Regions from separate parts of the Streptomyces sp. NBC_00252 genome, predicted to be linked through region 2. Evidence: riboswitches for the same ligand, from Rfam matches in the RefSeq annotation. Region 2 holds a riboswitch; the other holds the start of a gene.

Region 1 (11,686 bases), 5.1 Mb from region 2:
GATGGGCCTCGCCGAGCACGCGTCCGCCAAGCCCCGCCGGCTCTCCGGCGGCCAGGCCCAACGCGTGGCCGTGGCAAGGGCGTTGGCAACCCGCCCCCGCCTGCTTCTCCTGGACGAGCCCCTCGCCGCCCTGGACGCCCGCACCCGTCTGGACGTAAGAGCCCAACTCCGCCGCCACCTGGCTGAGTTCGAGGCGGTCGCCGTCCTGGTCACCCACGACCCCCTGGACGCCATGGTGCTGGCCGACCGCCTGGTCGTGATCGAACACGGCACGATCGTCCAGGAAGGGACTCCGGCCGACATCGCCCGCCACCCGCGCACGGACTACATCGCCCAACTGGTGGGCCTCAACCTCTACAAGGGCCACGCAGACGGCCACCAGGTCGTCCTGGACTCGGGCCCCACGATCACCACGACCGAGGAACTCCAGGGCGAGGCCTTCGTAGCCTTCCCACCCAGCGGAGTCACCCTCTTCCGCACCCGCCCCACCGACACCAGCGCCCGCAACCTCTGGCACTGCGAGGTAGCGGGCCTGGAATCCCACGGCGACCAGATCCGCGCCGACCTGACCGGCGAACTCCCCCTGACCGCCGACCTGACAACAGCCGCAGCGGCAGAACTGGACCTACACCAGGGCGCGTCGCTCTGGGCAACAGTAAAGGCCACCCAGACCCACGCGTACCCGGCGTGAGCTAGGGCCTTGCGGCTCGGCAGCGCCGCCCCATAGCGGCACGGGGCTGCATCAATTCGCGGCTCCGCCGCAGGGCGCGACCGACCCGCCACTGCAGCGCCCCAAAAAAGCGGCACGGGGCTGCATCAATTCGCGGCTCCGCCGCAGCGCGCGACCGACCCGCCACTGCAGCACCCCAAAAAAGCGGCGCGGGGCCGTATCGATTCGCGGCTCCGCCGCAGCGCGCGACCGACCCGACACTGCAGCACCCCAAAAAAGCGGCGCGGGGCTGCATCAATTCGCGGCTCCGCCGCAGGGCGCGACCAGCCCATCGCTGCAGCGCCCCATAGGGGCGCGGGGAACTGCGCGACCAGCCACAGCGCACCCGCGCCCGACATCCGACCTACAACCGGACCGCTCAGTCCTCGTACGCATCCAACGGCGGGCAAGAACACACCAGGTTCCGGTCCCCGAACGCCTGGTCGATCCGACGAACCGGCGGCCAGTACTTGTCGGCAACGGAAACCCCCGCCGGGAACACCGCCTCCTCACGCGTATACGCGTGCTCCCACTCCCCACCCAGCGCAGCCGCCGTGTGCGGAGCGTTCCGCAGCGGGTTGTCCTCCCCAGGCCACTCCCCCGACCCGACCTTCTCGATCTCCCCACGAATGGCGATCATCGCCTCGCAGAACCGATCCAGCTCGATCAGATCCTCGGACTCGGTCGGCTCGATCATCAACGTCCCGGCCACCGGGAACGACATCGTCGGCGCATGGAACCCGTAGTCGATGAGCCGCTTCGCGATGTCGTCGACGCTGACACCCGTCGCCTTGCTGATCGGCCGCAGATCGATGATGCACTCGTGCGCGACAAGCCCACCGGGCCCGGTGTAGAGCACCGGGTAGTGCGGCTCAAGCCGCTTGGCGATGTAGTTGGCGCTGAGCACAGCCACCTGAGTGGCCCGCTTCAGCCCCTCCCCACCCATGAGCCGGACGTAGGCCCAGGAGATCGGCAGAATCCCGGCAGAACCCCAAGGCGCCGCCGAGATGGGCCCCACTCCCGTCTCGGGCCCAGCCGCAGGCTGCAACGGGTGGTTCGGCAGATACGGCGCCAGATGCGCCCGCACACCCACAGGACCGACACCCGGACCGCCACCACCGTGCGGAATGCAGAACGTCTTGTGCAGATTCAGATGCGAGACGTCCCCGCCGAAGTGCCCCGGCTTGGCAAGCCCCACAAGGGCGTTGAGGTTGGCGCCGTCGACGTAGACCTGCCCGCCGGCCTCATGGACCTGCGCGCAGATGTCGGCGACGTGCTCCTCGAACACCCCGTGCGTGGACGGGTACGTGATCATCAGCACGGAAAGCTCGTCACGGTACTGCTCGATCTTCGACCGCAGATCCTCGACGTCGATCTCGCCGTCCCCGGCGGTCTTCACAACGACGACCTTCATCCCGGCCATCACGGCACTCGCGGCATTGGTGCCGTGCGCGGACGACGGAATAAGGCAGACAGTCCGCTGCTCGTCACCGTTGGCCCGGTGATACCCGCGAACGGCAAGCAGCCCGGCCAACTCGCCCTGCGAACCGGCATTCGGCTGCAAGGACACCTTGTCGTACCCGGTGACCTCGGCGAGCCGCTCCTCCAACTCCCGGATGAGCGTGAGGTATCCCTGCGCCTGCTCGGCCGGCGCGAAGGGGTGCAGCTGCCCGAACTCGGGCCAGGTGACCGGCTCCATCTCGGTGGTCGCGTTGAGCTTCATCGTGCAGGAGCCCAGCGGGATCATGCCCCGGTCGAGCGCGTAGTCCCGGTCGGCGAGCCGCCGCAGATACCGCAGCATCGCGGTCTCGGAACGGTGGTCCCGGAACACGGGGTGCGTGAGGTAGGCGTCGGTCCGCAACAGCCCCTCGGGCAGCGTGTCCTCGGCGGCCCCGTCCAGCGACTCGACGTCCCCGTCGACCCCGAACGCGGTCCATACGGCGGCGAGTTGGTCCCGCGTGGTGGTCTCGTCACAGGCGATGGACACCTGGTCGGCGTCCACGAGCCGCAGATTGACCCCGTCCTCGCGAGCCGCGGCGACGACCTCGGCGGCCCGGCCCGGAACCCGTACGGTCAGCGTGTCGAAGTAGCCACCATGCACGACCTCGACGCCGCCCGCGGTGAGCCCGGCGGCGAGGATCGTGGCGTAGCGGTGCGTCCGCCGCGCGATGCCCTTCAGCCCCTCGGGCCCGTGGTAGACGGCGTACATCCCGGCCATGACGGCGAGCAGCACCTGGGCGGTGCAGATGTTGCTGGTGGCCTTCTCGCGGCGGATGTGCTGCTCGCGGGTCTGGAGCGCGAGGCGGTAGGCCTTGTGACCGTCGGCGTCGACGGACACGCCCACGAGCCGCCCGGGCAGGCTGCGCGCGAACTTCTCGTGCACGGCCATGTATCCGGCGTGCGGCCCGCCGAAGCCCATCGGCACCCCGAACCGCTGCGTCGTACCGACCGCGATGTCCGCCCCCAGCTCACCGGGCGACTTCAGCAGCGTCAGCGCGAGCAGATCGGCGGCGACGGTGACGAGCGCGCCCAGCGCGTGCGCCTGCTCGATCAGCGGCTTGATGTCGCGTACGGCTCCGGAGGCACCCGGGTACTGCACGAGCACGCCGTTGATCTCGCGCTCGGCGACCTCGGCCGGGATGCCCTCGCTGAGGTCGGCGACGACGACCTCGACACCGGCCGGCTCGGCCCGGGTCTCGATCACGGCGATGGTCTGCGGCAGCGCGTCCGCGTCGACCAGGAAGAGGCCCTTCTTGTTCTTGCCCATGCGCCGCGACAGGGCGACGGCCTCGGCCGCGGCGGTGCCCTCGTCGAGCAGGGAGGCACCGGAGGTCGGCAGCCCGGTCAGCTCGGCGACCATCGTCTGGAAGTTCAGAAGCGCCTCGAGCCGCCCCTGGGAGATCTCCGGCTGATATGGCGTGTACGCCGTATACCAGGCCGGGTTCTCCATCACGTTGCGCAGGATCACCGGCGGGGTGAAGGTCCCGTAGTACCCGAGGCCGATCATGGAACCGAGGACCTCGTTGCGGTCCGCGAGGGAGCGCAGCTCGGCCAGCACCTCGGCCTCGGTGCGGGCACCCGGCAGGTCGAGGGAGTCGGCGTTCTTGATCACGTCCGGGACCGCGGCGGCGGTCAGCTCGTCGAGCGAGCCGTAGCCGACCTGCGCGAGCATCTTGGCCCGCGCCTCCTGGTCGGGCCCGATGTGACGCTGCTCGAACGGAATGCCCTGTTCGAGCTCGGAGAGCGGAATGCGAGGGGCGGTCATTACGGAGGCCTCCTGGTCAGACACGACCTTCGAGGGACACCACGGCGGTGGGGTGCCCGGACGGCCTCCCCCTCTGTCATCTCGACCTGAGAGCTTCACCGGGCATCCCGAAGGCACCCGGCTTTCACCGTCGGTGAGAGCGGGAGCCGTCGTCGGCACCCGCCCTGCTTTCCAGAGTGACCTCGTCCGTGCGGTACGTGAGCCTGAGAGATTCCGGGGAGGAGTTGCTCCTTCGGCGCCTCCGATGAAGTCTGGAGGACTCTCCCGCACGGGGTCAGCAGCCGCTGGCCAGCCTACCAGCGAGCACTGGAGCCCGGCTTTCGAGTGGCCACCGGCCTGAATGTGCTCTTTTGTAGTGTCTACGGATGAGTTGCGACCAGGAGGAGGGCCCGTGCAGACCGATATCGATCCGCGCAACCTGATCGGCCGCAAGGCGTTCGACCGCACCGGCGCCAAGATCGGCACGATCGACGAGGTCTACCTCGACGACGCGACCGGCGTGCCGGAGTGGGCGGCCATACGCACCGGCCTGTTCTCCAGAGACGCCTTCGTCCCCCTGGAGCCGAGCAAGCTGATCGAGGGCACGCTCCACATCCCCTTCGACCGCGCCCTGATCAAGGACGCCCCCGACTTCGGCGTCGGCCGCCACCTCTCCCCGGACCAGGAACTCCAGCTCTACCACCACTACGGCCTCGACGTGGCCCCGCCTCCGTCGCTTCCGGACCACGACTTCGGCAAGCTGGCGGGCTCGGAGGACAGTTGAGGCAGCCCGGCTGACGGGTCGTCGCCGGGTCTTCGAGTCTCCGGGGCTGCCGACGCGGCGGGCGGGGCATGAGGGTCCGGCGCCGTCGACTGCGTCGGACCGTCCGGCGTGACGTCGGCAGGCCGTGCGTCCGCGGACAGCGACTCGGCCTCCGCAATGCCGAGGCCGGGCTCCACCGAGGGCGGCAGCTCCGCCGACCGTTCGCCCGTTCCCCGTGCCGTCAAGGGATACGGCGTCGGCAGGAGCCCGGCCGCCCCGCCCTCCACCTCCCGCGTCACCAAAGGCAACGGCTCCGCCGGCTCCAGCTCCGGATCATCGGTCCGGAACGTCCGCACGCGCCCCGGCCCCGGATCCTCCGGCGTCTCAAACCGCACGGTGACCCGCCCCAGCCCGCTGCCCTGCACCCACCCGTGCCCGAACCCGGCGTGCCGCACGTCGTGTCCCGCGGGCCAGCGCCGCTCCACCGGGGCCGCCGGCTGCTCGCCGGGCGCCTCCGTGTGCTCCTCCTCGAGCAGATCGACCTGCTCCCCGGCCGCCTGCGCGAACAGGTCCTCCTGCGTGTAGTCGGCGAGCCCGGAGACACCCACCCCGAGCAGCCGCACCCCGCCCGTGGTGTCCACGGAGTCCAGCAGCCGGGCCGCGGCTTCCCGCACCACCCCCGGGTCGTCGGTGGGCCCGCGCAGCGTCTCGGACCGGGTCAGCGTCGAGAAGTCGTACCGCCGCACCTTCAGCACGATGGTCCGCCCGGACAGCCCGGCCGCCCGCAGCCGCCGTACGCACCGGTCGGCGAGCCGCTGGACCTCGAGTCCGACCCTGGTCCGGTCGTGGATGTCGACGTCGTAGGTGTCCTCGACCGACACCGACTTGGTCTCCCGCTCGGCCACCACGGGCCGCTCGTCGTGGGCCAGCGCCATCGCGTACAGCCCGTGCCCGTGCGCCTTGCCGACCAGCCGTACGAGCTCGTCCTCGCCCGCCTCGGCGATCTCGTCGACCGTGGTGATCCCGGCCCGCCGCAGATGGTCACCCGTCGCGGGCCCGACCCCCGGCAGTGTGCGCACCGACAGCGGTCCCAGCAGCGCCCGCTCGGTCCCCGGCTCGATCATCACCAGACCGTCGGGCTTGGCCCGCTCGGAGGCGATCTTCGCGATCATCTTGGAGGCGGCGAGTCCCACCGACCCGGTGAGCCCCGTGACCGCCCGTATGTCCGCCCGCAGGCGCTCGCCCGTCAGCTGGGCCGACTCGGCGTCCCAGGCCGCTCCCCCGGCCTCCAGGTCCACGAACGCCTCGTCCAGGCTCAGCGGCTCCACCAGCGGCGACAGCGCCCGCAGCAGCGCCATCACCTGTTCGCTGATCGACCGGTAGAACCCGAAGCGCGGCACCAGATACGCGGCGTTCGGCGCGAGCCGCCGCGCCTGGGCCATGGGCATCGCCGAATTCACCCCGAAGACCCGCGCCTCGTACGACGCGGTGGCCACCACCCCGCGCGGCCCGAGCCCGCCCACCACGACGGCCTTCCCACGCAGGCTCGGCTTGGACGCCTGCTCCGCCGAGGCGAAGAAGGCATCCATGTCGAGATGCAGGATCGTGGGCGCGGTTCTCACATCTCCGATGCTGCCCTACGCCACTGACAATGCCCCGCCACGGCTCCCGCCGGGCCCTCAGACGGCCCGGTTGCGCCGCCTGGCCAGCTCGTCCGCGGGGTTGGACCCGACGAGCGTCTCGCCGGTGTCGACGCGCTCCCCGTGCAGCTGCGACAGGGCGCTCTCGACATCCCGCCACACGACCCCCACGGCGATGCCGAAGACCCCCTGGCCGCCCTGGAGCAGCGCGTGGACCTCGTCCGGGGAGGTGCACTCGTAGACCGTGGCGCCGTCGCTCATGAGCGTCATGCGCTCCAGATCGCGGAAGCCGCACTCCCTGAGGTGCAGGACGGCGCTGCGGATGTTCTGCAGCGACACCCCCGTGTCGAGGAACCGCTTGACGATCTTCAGGACGACGACGTCCCGGAAGCTGTAGAGCCGCTGCGTCCCCGACCCGTGTGCGGGCCGCACGCTGGGCTCGACGAGCCCGGTGCGCGCCCAGTAGTCCAGTTGCCGATAGGTGATGCCGGCCGCCGCACAGGCCGTCGGGCCCCGGTAGCCGATCTCCTCGGACGCCATGGACGTCGCCCCTCCGCTGCTCGGCACTGCCGCCGGCCGCTGCGGAATGCGATCGGCCGTACTGCCGTGAAGCGGGTACGGACCTCTGTCCCCGAAACTGCGTTCCGGGGCACCCCCAGCCGTACCGTCGCCGCTGCTTCTCACGCCGACCTCCGTCCTTGACCTGCCTTCTCGACGGTAGGCAGTCACCAGGGGTGCGTCAACGATCGCCACACTCGGCACGCCGAGTGATAATCACCCAAGGAGTGGTTTCCCGTGTCCCACCGCGGGGAAAGGCTAGCCGAATGCGCTCGCGGAGGGCCGCAGGACGCTCTCACACGCCGGTGGCAAATGCCAGCATTTTCTGACCGGCCCTCTGCTCACTGGCTGTTGGTGCCGAAGTCCTCGGGCGAGATCTGGTCGAGGAACTCACGGAACTTCTCCACCTCGTCCTCCTGCTCGTCCGGGATCGCGATGCCCGCGTCGTCGAGCACACCGTCACTGCCGTAGATCGGCGTGCCGGTGCGCAGGGCGAGCGCTATGGCGTCGGACGGGCGGGCGCTCACCTCGACGCCGCTGGCGAAGACCAGCTCCGCATAGAAGACGCCCTCCCGCAGATCCGTGATGCGCACTTCGGTCAGCTCCTGGCCGACGGCCTCCAGCACGTCCTTGAACAGGTCGTGGGTCAGCGGTCGTGCGGGGGCCATGCCCTGCTGCGCGAAGGCGATCGCCGTCGCCTCCCCGGGCCCGATCCAGATGGGGAGGTAGCGGTCGCCTCCCACTTCACGCAGGAGCACGATCGGTTGGTTGGAGGGCATTTCGACCCGGACACCTACGACATCGAGCTCGTTCACACAGCAACCCTAGGCCGTGCTCGGGACGTTTGGGTAGTCGGGCCGAGAACGGGTGACCGATCAGGCAGCCGTGGAACCGCCCGTCTCAGGGCAGCCGGACGCCGAGCGCGGTCTGCACCAGGGCCGCGTGCAGCTTCACCGTGAGCCCGGCCAGCTCCTTCGTACGGGCCTCCGCGTGCGCCCTGGTCTGCGGATTGCGGTGGCGCTTGAGCGGGGCCACCACCTGGTCGACGAGCCCGGCCTCACGGTCGGCGGCGGCCTTCATGACGCGCAGATGGCGCGGCTCGATCCCGAACCGCCCGAGCTCAAGGACAAGTCCGGCCACGGTGACGGCTTCCGCGTCGTACACGCCGTCCGGCAGCGGGGCGATGAGTCCGTACGACTCCCACTCCTCGAGCTCCTGCTCGCCGATCCCGGCGGCGGCCATCAGCTCGGCCCGGCCGATACGGGCGGCGGTGGGCCCCTCCACGGGCTCCAGGGCGGCCTCTCCGTCCCGCTGGCGCCCCACGGTGGGCAGGGGCGCCGCCTCGCCGCGCGCCATGGCATCGAGGTGCTCGCGGATCACCTTGAGCGGCAGATAGTGGTCCCGCTGCATCCTCAGGACGTGGCCGAGGCGCTCTACGTCGGCGGGGCTGAACTTGCGGTACCCGGAGGGGGTCCGCTGGGGCTCGATGAGGCCCTCGGACTCCAGGAACCGGATCTTGGAGATGGTGACTTCGGGGAACTCGTCACGCAGCACGGTCAGCACCGTGCCGATGCTCATCAGGCCAGTGTCCGCGGCGGCGGTACCGTGTCCGGCACCGCCGCTCGGTGTTTCAAGCATGGACCTTCCTGGGGGAATCCCCCGGACCCAGTCCGAGGGAGGGTCAGTAACCCCGCTGGCTCGCGTAGAACACCAGCCGGTACTTGCCGATCTGCACCTCGTCACCGTTCGCCAGCGGGACCGAGTCGATGCGCTCGCGGTTGACGTACGTGCCGTTGAGGCTGCCGACGTCGGCGACCGTGAACGAACCGTCCGGAGAGCGCCGGAACTCCACGTGCCGGCGCGAGACCGTCACGTCGTCCAGGAAGATGTCGCTCTGCGGATGACGGCCGGCCGTGGTCAGCTCGCCGTCCAGCAGGAAGCGGCTGCCCGAGTTGGGACCGCGACGGACCACCAGCAGCGCCGAGCCCAACGGCAGGGCGTCGACGGCGGCCTGCGCCTCCGGGGAGAGCGTGGGCATCTGCGTCTGCCCGGTCACTTCGGCGTCGTAGGCCTCGAGACCGGAGATGGAGATCGTGGAGGTCGTCTCGGACGGACGCTCCGGGGTCGCGCCGGGACGCAACGGCGCACCGCAGTTGGAGCAGAAGCGGCTGTTCTCCGCGTTGCGGTTACCGCACCTCGTACACACCAGGGCCGACATAGGGGAAAACCCTCCACCCGTACTTGAGGTTGACGGTTGCCCGAAACCTATGTCGCCGGACTGCGCAGGGTCAACCGACGACGCGCCCTGGCCCGCGACCTGGTCACGGAACAGCGGGCGCTGGCCTTCTGCGTCCGGTTGTGCGCGGTGGCGAGCGGTCTGACTGTCGCTGGCCTCTTTCGCACTCTTGCCGAACAACTTCGCAAACAACTTCACGGGCGATTCCCCTTGACCGAAACAGACCCGCCCGTGGGGCAGGACGAACCCTGATTGAACACACCGGTTGACCCGGACATCCTCACAACGTCCGTATCCACCAGACAGTTTCCACCACGCACCACCCAATCGGTGCGTCGACCCCCCGCAACCTCATGCCCTCGCCTGACGGTCCCCATGCACCCCCGGTTCACCGGGAGGACGACCGAGCGTAGTCAGGCTGCTTCGCGGCCCGCAAGGCATCCACGACGATCTTGGCCGACCGCCCGACGGTAACGGTGGCCTGCTCCTTCTCGAGAGTCTGCACCACGCCTCCAGGGATGTTGAGCGCCGGTTCGAGGTCCTGCGGCTTGCCGATGACCTTGAAACGATACGGGGCGTTGATCTTGTTCCCGTCGACGCTCACGCTCTTGTCGGAGTCCGACAGATACGTGTTCGCCACGACCCGCACACCGTTCACCTGGATCGCCTCCGCGCCGGCCGCGCGCAGCTCCTGGATCGCGTCGAGCAGCATGTCCGCCTCGACCGTTCCCTTCGTGTCGTCGATGGTCATCGTGATGCCGGGTCCCTGCGCGGCCACGGTGCCCGCCAGAATGCCGAGTTGCTTCTCCTTCTCGGCCGTCTGCTTGCGGGCCTCCTCGGCCTGGTCGGAGCTGTTCTCCAGCTCGTCGCGCTGTTTCTGCAGACCCTGCTTCTCGTCCTCAAGACGCTGAGTACGGTCATCCAGTTCATCGAGAATGCGAACGAGATCTTCCTGACGTGCCCCACGGAGCGCGCTGTCGCTGTTGCTGTTGGACGCGACCTGCACGGCCAGCCCGAAACCGAGGCCGAACAGCAGCACGGCGACGATGAGTTGGGCCCGGCTCACACGCGGCGGCCACAGCCCCTGCACCAGCCGCTGCCGACCGGTCACCCCGGACGCGGCCCGCTCCCCCGGAACCGGCGCCTCCGAGGAAGCGGACGCCGTCACCTCCTCGGGCAGTTCCCTGCGCAGCCGGTGTTCGGGCCGCTCGTCTTCGTGGCTCATCGACGTCACGCCCGGAAGACGTGCCGGCGAATGGCCGCCGCGTTGGAGAAGATCCGGATGCCGAGGACGACCACGACACCCGTCGACAGCTGGGCGCCGACGCCCAACTTGTCGCCCAGGAACACGATCAGGGCGGCCACGACCACGTTCGACAGGAACGACACCACGAAGACCTTGTCGTCGAAGATCCCGTCGAGCATGGCCCGCAGCCCGCCGAAGACGGCGTCGAGCGCCGCGACCACGGCGATCGGCAGATAGGGCTCCACCACCACCGGCACCTCAGGCCGGACCAGGATTCCGGCCACCACTCCCACGATGAGGCCCAGTACGGCGATCACGATGTGCCCTTCTCAGTTCTCGGCTGTGCTGTACGTACGATCACACTCGGCGCGGCGGGCAGCCGGAGATCACTCTCGACGGCGATGGTCGCCCTGATGCCGTAGGTGTCCTCCAGGGCGTGCAGATACAGCCCGTCGGCACCGTTCTGGAACTTGCTGCTCAGCCGTTGGCCGTCCCCCACCGCGAGCACCGTGTAGGGCGGCACCAGTGGCTTGTTGTCGACCAGTATCGCGTCGCCCGCTGCCCTGATCGCGGAGAGCGCCGTCAGCCGCTGTCCGTTGATGGAGACCGCCTCGGCGCCCGCCGCCCACAGTCCGTTCACGACGCGCTGCATGTCGCGGTCGCGCACCCGGCCGGTGTCGGAGAAGTCCGCGGTCTCACGCGGGTTGTCGCCACCGCCGCTGCTGGCTTCCTTCGCGTCATTGACGACGAGCCGCACACCGGGGCCGTGCACCGCGGTGGCACCGGAGAGCATGCTCACCAGGTCGGCCTGCCCGCTGCCACCGCTCGTCTTCAGCGCCGCCCGCTGCCGTGCGCTCACGTCGTCCCGGAGCGTGTCGACGGACCCTTCCAGCTTGTCCGCCGACTTGGTCTCCTTGTCGATACGGTCGATCAGCTCCTGGCGTTCCTTGGCCACCACCGGGGCGGCCACCCGCGCCTGTGCCGCACCCACGGTCACGACAAGCGCCGCCAGCACCAGGCCGGCGGCGAGACCGAGCTTCGATCGGAGGGTCTTCGGCATGCCACTCGCGCCAGCGGCCTTCTTCCGGGCGGCGGCCTCGGCGTAACCGTCGTCGAGGCTGTGGTCCATGACGTTGGTGAGCAGCGACATGGACGCGTCCGGCCGCGAAGGGCGCGTGGGTGTGCTCCGAACGGGGGGCTGCTGCGGCATGCCGCACATCGTCGCACGTGGTGGCCTGTACCTCCGAATGGCCCCACCGACGTGCCGGACAGGCCCCCTTGGGGGCACAT
Region 2 (11,686 bases):
CGAGGTAGGGGCATGACCGGAGCGACCAGAGAGTTGTTGTACCGCCGCCTCGAAGGGAGCACACCGACACCGTGACCGACGTATGGGACGCGCACTACGCCGACGGCAACTCCTTCAGCCCGTTGAGAGATACCGAGCGGGCGCTGCTCGCCGAGCACGCGCCGGTGCCGGGAGGCGGGGGACGTGCCCTGGACGTCGGTTGCGGGGTGGGTGAACTCGCCAGGCATCTGGCGGAGTCGGGGTATGAAGTCGATGCCGTCGACTTCGCCTCCGCCGCTCTCGCCCGCGCCCGCGCCGAAGCCCAACCCGGTGCGGTGGCCTACCACTTGCTCGACATCGAGCGGGACGGCCTCGATGCCCTGGCGCCCGCCTACGACCTGATCACCTTCCGGCTCGGTTGGGCCTTCGTGCGTGACCGTACCCGGGTGATGAAACGGCTTCGTGAGCGGTTGCGGCCGGGTGGGGTCGTCTGTGTGATCACGCCCGTCGTGGAGGGTGTGGGAGATGGCGAACGTTCCATCGCCCTTAACGCCGCCGAGTTGGGGGTGTTGTGCGCGGGGTGGGGGAGCGCCGAGCGGTACGACGCGGACGGGCTCGCGTTCGTCGTTCTGCGTGATCCCGTCGCCGTGCCTGTCTCCTGCGGTGGCAAGAAGCGGCCCACTCCGCATGCCCTCACCGGCGCGGGTGTCGTCGTGACCGACGCGGCCGGGCGGATCCTGCTGGGCTGGTCGGTGCGCGGAGTGTGGGAGTTGCCCGGGGGCAAGAACGACCCCGGTGAGGGCTTTCTTGAAGCGGGTGTACGCGAGTTGGCGGAGGAGACGGGGCTTCGGGTCGAGCCCGGTGGGGCGCGGTTGTTGGCGCTGCTGATGGATTCCACCCATGGCATCCCTCGGCTGACCGGTGCCGTGCGTGTCGACGCCTTCACGGGTGAACCGGCCGTCACCGAACCGGAGTTGGTCCACCGGTGGGAGTGGCACGAGGTCGCCGATCTGCCGACGTTGCCCCAGCCGCTGTTCACGCCGAGCGCGCATGTCATCGACACGGTGTGGCCCGGACTGCTGCCCGGGCTGCCGCCCGTGCATCGTTACCCGGTCAACGCCGACTCCCCTTCGGACACCGAGTAGTTGCTACGCCCTCAGCACTCGATGATGTTCACGGCAAGCCCACCCCGAGCCGTCTCCTTGTACTTCACGCTCATGTCCGCCCCCGTCTCCTTCATCGTCTTGATGACCTTGTCGAGGGAGACCTTGTGCGAGCCGTCCCCCCGCATCGCCATCCGCGCGGCGGTGACCGCCTTCACCGCGGCCATGCCGTTGCGTTCGATGCAGGGGATCTGGACGAGGCCGCCGACGGGGTCGCAGGTGAGGCCGAGGTTGTGTTCCATGCCGATCTCGGCGGCGTTCTCGACCTGTTCCGGGGAGCCGCCGAGGACCTCGGCCAGGGCACCCGCGGCCATCGAGCAGGCGGAGCCGACCTCGCCCTGGCAGCCGACCTCCGCGCCGGAGATGGAGGCGTTCTCCTTGAAGAGCATGCCGATGGCGCCGGCGGAGAGCATGAAGCGGACCACGCCCTCCTCGTCGGCGCCGGGCACGAAGTTGATGTAGTAGTGCAGGACGGCCGGGATGATGCCGGCGGCGCCGTTCGTGGGGGCGGTGACCACGCGGCCGCCCGCCGCGTTCTCCTCGTTCACGGCCATCGCGTAGAGGGTGATCCACTCCATTGCGTGGGCCAACGGGTCGCCCTCCGCGCGGAGTTGGCGTGCCGACATGGCGGCCCTGCGGCGGACCCGGAGGCCGCCGGGCAGGATGCCCTCCCGCGACATGCCCCGCGAGACGCATGCCCGCATGACGCCCCAGATCTCCAGCAGCCCGGCCCGGATCTCCTCCTCCGTGCGCCAGGCGCGCTCGTTCTCCAGCATCAGCGCGGAGATCGACAGGCCGGTCTCCTGGGTGAGGCGGAGCAGCTCGTCGCCCGTGCGGAACGGGTACTTGAGGACCGTGTCGTCCAGCTTGATGCGGTCGGCGCCGACCGCTTCCTCGTCGACGACGAACCCGCCGCCGACCGAGTAGTACGTCTTGGAGAGCAGCTCGGCGCCCGCCGCGTCGTAGGCCCACAGCGTCATGCCGTTCGCGTGGTAGGGCAGGGCTTTCCGGCGGTGCAGCTTCAGGTCGGCGTCGTAGGAGAAGGGGATCTCGTGCTCGCCGAGGAGGCGGAGGCGGCCCGACTCCTTGATGCGCTCGACCCGGTCGTCCGCCTTCTCGACGTCCACCGAGCGCGGTGACTCGCCCTCCAGGCCGAGCAGCACCGCCTTCGGGGTGCCGTGGCCGTGGCCGGTCGCGCCGAGGGAGCCGTACAGCTCGGTGCGGACGGAGGCGACGGAGTCCAGCAGCTCCTCGTTGCGCAGCCGGCGCGCGAACATGCGGGCGGCCCGCATCGGGCCGACCGTGTGGGAGCTGGACGGGCCGATGCCGATCGAGAACAGGTCGAAGACCGAGATGGCCACGGTGACTCCTCAGAACGCAGACAAGCAGGGTGGTGCGAGGGGGTGGGACACCGGCGCGCACCTCCCAGTGTGCGCCGGTGTCCCCGACGGGCGGTTACGGCCCGGTGGGCCGGATTACAGCCCGGGGTACAGCGGGTACTTCTCCGCCAGCGCGGTGACGCGGGCCTTCAGGCCCGCGACGTCGAACGACGGCTTCAGCGTCTCCGCGATGACATCGGCGACCTCGGCGAAGTCCTCGGTCGTGAAGCCGCGGGTCGCCAGCGCCGGGGTGCCGATGCGCAGGCCGGAGGTGACCATCGGGGGCCGCGGGTCGTTCGGGACGGCGTTCCGGTTGACCGTGATGCCGACCTCGTGGAGCCGGTCCTCGGCCTGCTGGCCGTCCAGCTCGGAGTTCCGCAGGTCGACCAGGACCAGGTGCACGTCCGTACCACCGGACAGCACATCGACCCCTACGGCCTTCACGTCGTCCCGCACCAGGCGCTCGGCCAGCAGCCGCGCCCCCTCCACGGTACGCCGCTGCCGCTCCTTGAACTCCTCGCCGGCCGCGACCTTGAAGGAGACCGCCTTCGCCGCGATCACGTGCTCCAGCGGACCGCCCTGGAAGCCGGGGAAGACCGAGGAGTTGAGCTTCTTCGCGAAGGACTGCTTGGCGAGGATGATCCCGCCGCGCGGGCCGCCCAGCGTCTTGTGGGTGGTGGACGTGACGACGTCCGCGTACGGCACGGGGTTCGGGTGCAGCCCCGCCGCGACCAGGCCCGCGAAGTGCGCCATGTCGACCCACAGGAAGGCCTCGACCTCGTCCGCGATCCGGCGGAACTCGGCGAAGTCCAGCTGGCGCGGGTACGCCGACCAGCCCGCGATGATGACCTTCGGCCGGTGCTCCTTGGCGAGCTTCTCCAGCTCGGCCATGTCGACCAGACCGGTCGTCGGGTCCACGTGGTAGGCGACCACGTCGAACTGCTTGCCGGAGAAGTTCAGCCGCATCCCGTGGGTCAGGTGACCGCCGTGCGCGAGGTCCAGGCCGAGGATGGTGTCGCCGGGCTGGGCCAGCGCGAACAGGGCGGCCTGGTTGGCGGAGGCGCCCGAGTGCGGCTGCACGTTGGCGTACTCGGCGCCGAACAGCTCCTTGACCCGGTCGATCGCGATCTGCTCGGCCACGTCGACGTGCTCGCAGCCGCCGTAGTAACGACGGCCCGGGTACCCCTCCGCGTACTTGTTGGTGAGGACCGAGCCCTGCGCCTCCATGACCGCGACCGGAGCGAAGTTCTCCGAGGCGATCATCTCCAGCGTGGACTGCTGCCGGCGCAGCTCCGCGTCGACGGCGGCGGCGATGTCCGGGTCGAGCTCGTGCAGGGGCGTGTTCAGGACGGACATGTTTCTACGACTCCTCAGCCGGCGGAAAACGCGGTGTACTCGTCGGCGGAGAGCAGGTCGCCCGGCTCCTCCGTGACGCGCACCTTGAACAGCCAGCCGCCCTCGAAGGGGGCCGAGTTCACCAGCGACGGGTCGTTCACGACGTCTTCGTTGATCTCGGTGACCTCGCCACCGACGGGCGAGTACAGGTCGGACACCGACTTCGTCGACTCCAGCTCACCGCAGGACTCGCCCGCGGTCACCGTGGAGCCGACGTCGGGGAGCTGGGCGTAGACGACATCGCCGAGCGCGTTGGCCGCGTACTCGGTGATGCCGACCGTCGAGACGCCGTCCTCGGCGACCGACAGCCACTCGTGCTCCTTGCTGTAGCGCAGCTGCTGGGGGTTGCTCATGGCCTGAATTCTCCTGTACGCGGGGGAGTGCTGGTGAATGGGGGACTGCGAGGGGCAACGGCGAACCGGGGCGATCCGCCCCAGGTCACACACGAGACGCTACGACGACTGTCACTTCTCGCGCTTGTAGAACGGCAGCGCCACGACCTCGTACGGCTCGTGACTGCCCCGGATGTCCACGCCGACACCGGCCGTGCCCGGCGCCGCGTGCGCCGCGTCGACGTAGGCCATCGCGATCGGCTTGCCCAGGGTGGGGGAAGGGGCGCCGGAGGTGACCTCGCCGATGACCTGGCCGTCGGCGACGACCGGGTAGCCGGCGCGCGGGACCCGGCGGCCCTCGGCGACGAGTCCGACGAGGACGCGCGGGGGCTGCGAGGCGGCGCGCTCGGCGGCGGCCTCCAGGGCGCCGCGCCCGACGAAGTCGCCGTCCTTCTCGAACTTCACGACCCGGCCGAGCCCGGCGTCGAACGGCGTGAGGGAGGTCGACAGCTCGTGGCCGTACAGCGGCATCCCGGCCTCCAGGCGCAGGGTGTCGCGGCAGGACAGGCCGCACGGGATCAGCCCGGCCCGGGCTCCGGCCTCCGTCAGCGCGAGCCACAGCTTCTCGGCGTCGGCGGGGGAGACGAACAGCTCGAAGCCGTCCTCGCCGGTGTAGCCGGTGCGGGCGATCAGCGCGGGGACGCCCGCGACCGTGCCGGGCAGACCGGCGTAGTACTTCAGGCCGTCGAGGTCTGCGTCGGTGAGCGACTTGAGGATGCCGGGGGACTCGGGGCCCTGCACGGCGAGCAGTGCGTAGGCGTCACGGTCGTCGCGTACGACCGCGTCGAAGCCGTCGCTCCGCTCGGTGAGCGCGTCCAGCACGACCTGCGCGTTGGAGGCGTTGGCGACCACCATGTACTCGGTTTCGGCGAGCCGGTAGACGATCAGGTCGTCCAGGATGCCGCCGTCGGCCCGGCAGATCATGGTGTAGCGGGCGCGGCCGAGGCCCACCGAGGCGATGTTGCCGACGAGGGCGTGGTTGAGGAGCTGGGCGGCCTCGGGTCCGGTGACGGTGATCTCGCCCATGTGGGAGAGGTCGAAGAGGCCGGCCTTCGTGCGGACGGCGAGGTGCTCGTCGCGCTCCGAGCCGTAGCGCAGCGGCATGTCCCAGCCGGCGAAGTCGGTCATCGTCGCACCGAGCGAGCGGTGCAGCGCGTCGAGCGCGGTGCGGCGCTTCTCAGGGGTGGCGGTACTGCTCATCGGTCGGTCTCCCAAGGCATGACGGCGAGGTCGTTCCTCCCCATCTGTCATCGGGACCTGAGAGGTTCGCCATGACCCCTCGGGTCACGGGTTGCACCTTGGGTGGGACCACCGTGACCGGCGGTCCGCTTTTCAGATGTGCCTCGCCCGCGCGGTAACGGGGCCTGAGAGATTCAAGGGAGGGACTTGCTCCTTCGGCGCCCCAGCAACAGATGCCTGGGGACTCTCCCGCGCGGATTCAAGCGGCCGGTATGCAGTTAGGCGGGCACATCATCGCACAGGCTTTGTAACAGGCCTGTGGCCGGACGCGCACCGAACCGCGAGACACCGTGCATTACCTTCTCTTTACGTTTGGTGGGGAGAACCTTTCCTGACCCCGCAGGGAGGACGATCACGGTGACAAGGACCACGGTGTACGCCACGACCTCGGCCGTAGCACTGCCCAAGCAGCCCTCCGCCCCGGCCGGGGAGGCATGCCGGGCCCGCCCGGCACCGGTCGTCCGCGACCTCCGCGAGCGCGCCGGGCACAGCCCGCACGGACTCCGCTTCGGCCCCCGCGACCTGGTCGTGGTCACTGGCCTGCCCGGCAGCGGCAAGTCCACGCTGATGCGGCGCGCGGTGACGGCCGACGGGGTCCGCGTCGACAGCCAGGACACCCGCGACCGCTGGGACACCCGCACGGCCGGCTTCCTTCCGTACGCGGTGTACCGCCCGTTGGTCCGCCTCGCCCACTACGCCGGACTGCACCGCGCGCTGCGCTCCGCGTCCGGAGCCGTCGTGCACGACTGCGGCACGCAGACCTGGGTGCGCGGCTGGCTCGCCCGCGCCGCCGGACGCCGGGGCGGCACCCTGCACCTGGTCTTCCTCGACGTCACCCCGGACATGGCGCTCGACGGGCAGCGCGAGCGGGGGCGCGGAGTCTCGCGGTACGCGTTCCTGCGTCACCGGCGGGCCGCCGCGCGCCTGTTGCGCGCGGTGGAGCGCGGCGAACTCCCGCACGGCGTGGGCTCGGCGGTCCTCCTGGACCGGGACGCGGCGGACGTGCTGCGCCGGATCGACTTCGCGGACTGAGCCGCTAGCCTTTTCGCCACAGCAGGGTTACAGCAGGCGGTTTCACCAGCAGGCGGTAGGTAGATGGACTTCCCGGCGGACTTCCCCGGACAGGCGTACCCCCACCCGCATCCGCACGGCGGATGGCCGGGCAACGAGCTGGAGGAGGTGCTCTCGGTCTCCCTCGGTCTGCCCTCGGCAGGCGGCCGGATCGTCGAGGTGCTCGGCCGCAGCTTCGTCTGGGTCCCGCTCCCCAGCGGCGGCGGCCCGCAGAGCGGTCCCCTGGACCTGCCCACACTCGACATCGAGGGGCAGGCCTACGTCCCGGTCTTCAGCTCCGAGGAGCAGTTCCGTCAGGTCGTCGGCTCGCATCTGTCGTTCACCATCGCGCCGGCCGTGGAGTTCGCCCGCGGGCTGCCCCCGCAGGTCGGCATCGCGGTGAACCCCGGCGGCACGGTCGGCGTCCCGCTCCCGCCGCTCGCGGTGGCCGAGCTGTGCCGCTTCGGCCGCACCGCCCTCGACGGCCCGACCAGCGGCGGCCGGGTCCGCCTCTTCGAACCCGACTGGCAGGACGACCCGGTCGATTTCCTCGCCGCCGCCTCCGCCGAGTTCGCCGCCATCGGCGTCGTCGCCACGGCCCGCCGCTGCCTCGCCGCCATCGAAACAGCCACCCCGGTGATGTTCGTCGGCGTGGAACTCACCAACTGGGACGGCGACTTGAGAGCGGCCCCGATGGAAGCCCTGGCAAAAGCACTGGGCCAGGTAACGGTTCAGTGGCAGGTGAACCTCGTCCTCCTGGACGTGACGCAGGACCCGGTGGCGGAGTGGATGAGGCAGACAGTGCGTCCTTTCTATACACAGGGTCACTAGCAATCTCCGCAAGGGCAGCCAACCAGGGGCGCGGGGAACTGCGCGACAAGCCACGACGCACCCGCACCCGCCAACGCACACAAGGCCCCCACCCCTAGGGCGCTTAAGCTGTTTCCCAACGCAGGCCAACTACCAGAAGGGGCGGTACACGTGAGCGCCAGCGGCACCGCGACCGGCCAGGTCGAGCACATGCTGCGCCAAGTGACCCCCGGGCGCTACGACGCCTACGAGGCGCTCCTGCGCGCCCTCGCGACCCCCCACTCCGGTCAGATCTGGATGCTGCTGTGGCACGGCCAGTCCGGCTCCCCGGACGCCCAGTACGGAAACATGCAGGTGGAGGGCCACGGGTACGCCCCGTGCGTCACCTCGGCCCAGGAACTCTCCGCGAGCGGCTGGAACCGCTCGTACGAGGTGGTCGACGGCCTGGACGTGGCCCGCACCCTGTACCCCGACCACTTCGGCCTCTGGCTCAACCCGCACGCCCCCGGCGGCGGCGTCGGCATCCCCTGGCTCGACCTCCGCAGAATCGCCACCGGCCTGGAACGCCAGCCGGCAGGGCCGCTGCGCCTGTCGGAGCCGGGCATCGAGATCCCGCAGTTCTACGCCCTGCTCACGCAGAACGCCCACCGCACCCCGGCGGTCAGGGCGCTGCGCCGCGCCTGGGTGCAGCCCGCGCTCGGAGCGCCGTATCTCGCGATCGGTCTGGACGTCTACGACACCAGCCCGCCCGCGGTGGACTCGGTCCGCGGCATGATGCAGCAGTCGATCGGCGCGGTCCCCGAGGGGCTGCCGGTGTCGACGGTCGCGATGTCCGACGAGTACGACCCGGTGGCCCTGTGGCTGCGGGCCAACTCCCGCCCGTTCTACGACCGTGAGGCCCATGCGGCGCCCGCTCAGGCGGGCGGGTACGGATACCCACCCGTCCGTGGTGGATACTGAACCCGCGAGTCCTCTTCTCAGCTTCTCCGCAGGATTTACGTCTACGGCACATTTCTTCGCGCGTAGACGGCGGTGTGTTGCCCCAAAAGACGCCAGATCTCCGTTCTGTCCCAAGTGCCCGGCGTCCGGGGGGCGTTACCCACTGTTCGGATAACGGAATCCCTAGTTAAGCATCACGGTTGCGCATACTTTCGCCGTCAGACCTGGCGGGTGATCGCAGCCACGCTGAAGACTCGCGACTCAGACACAGGGTCCAGGTACCCGTGTCCACTGCAAGTCGACAAAGCCGCTAATCCGCGGCAGGCGTAAGCCGGTAACCACCGGCGAGAGGGGTCGGGTCACAGTGACCGCACCGATCGAGACCACGGGGGCGGAAGCCGGGGCGCAGCCGGAGGCTGTGCTGGCCGGCGCCGACAAGGCGCAGATCGAGGGCCGTTCCCTTGGACAGATCGCCTGGACCCGCTTCAAGAAGGACAGGGTCGCCGTCGCCGGCGGCGTCATCGTCGTCCTGCTGATCCTGGTCGCGGCTCTCTCCCGTCCCATCCAGGCGCTGTTCGGCCTGGACCCGGACGCCTTCCACCAGAACCTGATCGACGCCAACACCTCGCTGCCCACGGGCGGTTGGGGCGGCATGAGCTGGGACCACCCGCTCGGCGTGGACCCGCAGTTCGGCCGTGACGTGGCCACCCGCATCCTCGAGGGCTCCTGGGTCTCCCTGGTCGTCGCCTTCGGCGCCACGATCCTGTCGAACGTGATCGGCACGATCCTCGGTGTCGTCGCGGGCTACTACGGCGGCCGGGTCGACTCGATCATCAGCCGGCTGATGGACACCTTCCTCGCCTTCCCGCTGCTGCTGTTCGCCATCGCCATCTCGGCGACCCTGCAGGGCGGCGCCTTCGGCCTCAACGGTCTGCCGCTGCACCTGTGCGTGCTGATCTTCGTCATCGGCTTCTTCAACTGGCCCTACCTGGGCCGGATCGTCCGCGGTCAGACCCTCGCCCTGCGCGAGCGGGAGTTCGTGGACGCCTCCCGGGGGATGGGCGCCAAGGCGCCGTACATCCTCTTCCGGGAGCTGCTGCCCAACCTGGTCGGCCCGATCATCGTCTACTCGACGCTGCTCATCCCGACCAACATCCTCTTCGAGGCGTCCCTCAGCTTCCTCGGGGTCGGTATCCAGCCCCCGCAGGCTTCCTGGGGCGGCATGTTGCGAGACGCGGTCACCTACTACGAGGTCGACCCGGCGTACATGATCGTTCCCGGCCTCGCCATCTTCGTGACCGTCCTGGCGTTCAACCTGCTGGGCGACGGTCTCCGCGACGCTCTCGACCCCCGCAGCCGCTAGGGCCCGCACCCGAGAGTCCACCAAGTTTCCGACAATGGAGGAAGCAGACCATCATGCGAAGGTCAGCGCTGGCCGCAGTTGCGGCCATCGGCTCTGCGACACTGCTCATGGCAGGTTGCAGCAAGGCCGATGACAGTAAGAGTGACAACGGTACGAAGGCGGCTGGGGCCAACGCAGCGACCAAGGACGTCGTCAACGCCTCTACCCACAAGGGCGGGACGGTCACCTACGAACTGTCCGACGTTCCGGACTCGTTCGACCCGGGCAACACGTACTACGCGTACATGTACAACTTCAGCCGGCTGTACGCCCGTCCGCTGATGACGTTCGAGCCCGGCCCCGGTTCCAAGGGGAACACCCTGGTCCCGGACCTCGCCGTGAGCAAGGGTGTCTCCAGCGACGGCGGCAAGACCTGGACGTACAAGCTGCGTTCGGGCCTGAAGTACCAGGACGGCTCGGCGATCACCTCCAAGGACGTCAAGTACGCCGTGGAGCGTTCGAACTTCGCGCGTGACGTCCTCTCGCTCGGCCCGAACTACTTCCAGCAGTTCCTGGTCGGCGGCAAGGACTACAAGGGTCCGTACAAGGACAAGAGCGCCGAGGGCCTCAAGTCCATCCAGACCCCGGACGACACCACGATCGTCTTCCACCTGAACACGGCCTTCCAGGAGTTCGACTACCTGGTCGCGGCGCCGCAGACGGCTCCGGTGCCGCAGGCGAAGGACACCGGCGTCGACTACGTCAAGAACATCGTGTCCTCCGGCTCGTACCAGTTCCAGAGCTACCAGGACGGCAAGCAGGCCGTCCTCGTGCGCAACAAGAACTGGAACGCCGCGTCCGACCCGCTGCGCAAGCAGTACCCGGACAAGATCGTCGTGAACCTCAAGGTGAACGCCGACACGATCGACAAGGATGTCCTCGCGGGCAACGCGATCGACATGGGTGGTACGGGTGTCCAGGCCGCGACCCAGGCGCAGCTGCTCACCTCGGCCGACAAGAAGGCCGGCACGGACAACACCTTCGGTGGCCGTCTCGTCTACATGGCGATCAACACCAAGGTGAAGCCGTTCGACAACATCCAGTGCCGCAAGGCCGTCGAGTACGCCATCGACAAGGTCTCGGTGCAGACCGCCGAGGGCGGCCCGATCCGCGGCGAGATCGCTTCCACCGTCCTGCCGCCGGACATCACCGGCTACCAGAAGGACGACCAGTACGCCACCACCGGCAACAAGGGTGACGTCACCAAGGCCAAGGACGCCCTGAAGGCCTGTGGCAAGACGGCGATCTCGACGAACCTGTCGGCTCGCAGCGACCGTCCGCAGGAGATCTCCGCGGCCACCGCGATCATCAACTCGCTGAAGGCCGTCGGCATCAACGCCAGCCTGAAGCAGTACCCGTCGGGCAAGTACTTCACCGACTACGCGGGTGTCCCGAAGTTCACCGAGCAGCAGAACATCGGCCTGATCATGATGCAGTGGGGTGCCGACTGGCCCTCCGGCTACGGCTTCGAGCAGCAGATCCTGAACGGTGAGGCGATCGGTGCCTCGGGTAACACCAACCTGTCGCAGTACGACAACAAGACGGTCAACAACCTCCTCGCCAAGGCCATCGGCACGGAGGACGTGACCACCCGCAACAGCATGTACGCCCAGATCGACAAGCAGACCATGAGCGACGCGGCCCTGGTGCCGCTGACCTACTTCAAGGTCCTGCTCGCCCGTCCGGCGAACTACAGCAACCTGGTGTCGACGGCGGCCTTCAGCGGCCAGTACGACTACCTCAACATCGGCACCACGAAGTAGTCGTAGCCCCGGAAGGCAGGTGAAGGCATTGGTGCCCGCGGGCTTTACGGCCCGCGGGCACCAGCGCCGATCCCCGTGATCTCGTACATTCTCCGTCGGACGGTCGCAGCGGTGATCCTGCTGCTGGTCGTCTCCGCGGTCACCTTCGGCATCTTCTTCCTGCTGCCACGGCTCG

Evidence for each region. A riboswitch is a leader RNA that binds a small molecule or an ion and turns the genes downstream of it on or off. The one in region 2 is predicted to bind glycine.
Region 1: linked by a shared signal. The riboswitch ahead of gcvP (aminomethyl-transferring glycine dehydrogenase) and the one ahead of gcvT (glycine cleavage system aminomethyltransferase GcvT) in region 2 are both predicted to bind glycine.

What each region holds. Positions count from the first base shown of each region.
Region 1 is NZ_CP108087.1:8,356,130-8,367,815, reverse strand. Features, by position in the region: gene OHT77_RS37165 (ABC transporter ATP-binding protein) at 1-691, shown strand, start outside; gene gcvP (aminomethyl-transferring glycine dehydrogenase) at 1,089-3,974, opposite strand; glycine riboswitch at 4,156-4,251, opposite strand; gene OHT77_RS37155 (PRC-barrel domain-containing protein) at 4,366-4,737, shown strand; gene OHT77_RS37150 (DNA polymerase IV) at 4,659-6,338, opposite strand; gene OHT77_RS37145 (MerR family transcriptional regulator) at 6,396-7,040, opposite strand; gene OHT77_RS37140 (bifunctional nuclease family protein) at 7,256-7,729, opposite strand; gene ftsR (transcriptional regulator FtsR) at 7,815-8,552, opposite strand; gene OHT77_RS37130 (FHA domain-containing protein) at 8,596-9,477, opposite strand; gene OHT77_RS37125 (DUF881 domain-containing protein) at 9,539-10,375, opposite strand; gene OHT77_RS37120 (small basic family protein) at 10,381-10,713, opposite strand; gene OHT77_RS37115 (DUF881 domain-containing protein) at 10,710-11,546, opposite strand.
Region 2 is NZ_CP108087.1:3,273,434-3,285,119, reverse strand. Features, by position in the region: gene OHT77_RS13955 (bifunctional class I SAM-dependent methyltransferase/NUDIX hydrolase) at 72-1,124, shown strand; gene OHT77_RS13950 (L-serine ammonia-lyase) at 1,136-2,503, opposite strand; gene glyA (serine hydroxymethyltransferase) at 2,618-3,877, opposite strand; gene gcvH (glycine cleavage system protein GcvH) at 3,892-4,269, opposite strand; gene gcvT (glycine cleavage system aminomethyltransferase GcvT) at 4,381-5,508, opposite strand; glycine riboswitch at 5,543-5,650, opposite strand; glycine riboswitch at 5,651-5,749, opposite strand; gene OHT77_RS13930 (AAA family ATPase) at 5,899-6,579, shown strand; gene OHT77_RS13925 (enhanced serine sensitivity protein SseB) at 6,643-7,428, shown strand; gene OHT77_RS13920 (enhanced serine sensitivity protein SseB C-terminal domain-containing protein) at 7,579-8,367, shown strand; gene OHT77_RS13915 (ABC transporter permease) at 8,711-9,709, shown strand; gene OHT77_RS13910 (ABC transporter substrate-binding protein) at 9,763-11,511, shown strand; gene OHT77_RS13905 (ABC transporter permease) at 11,587-11,686, shown strand, end outside.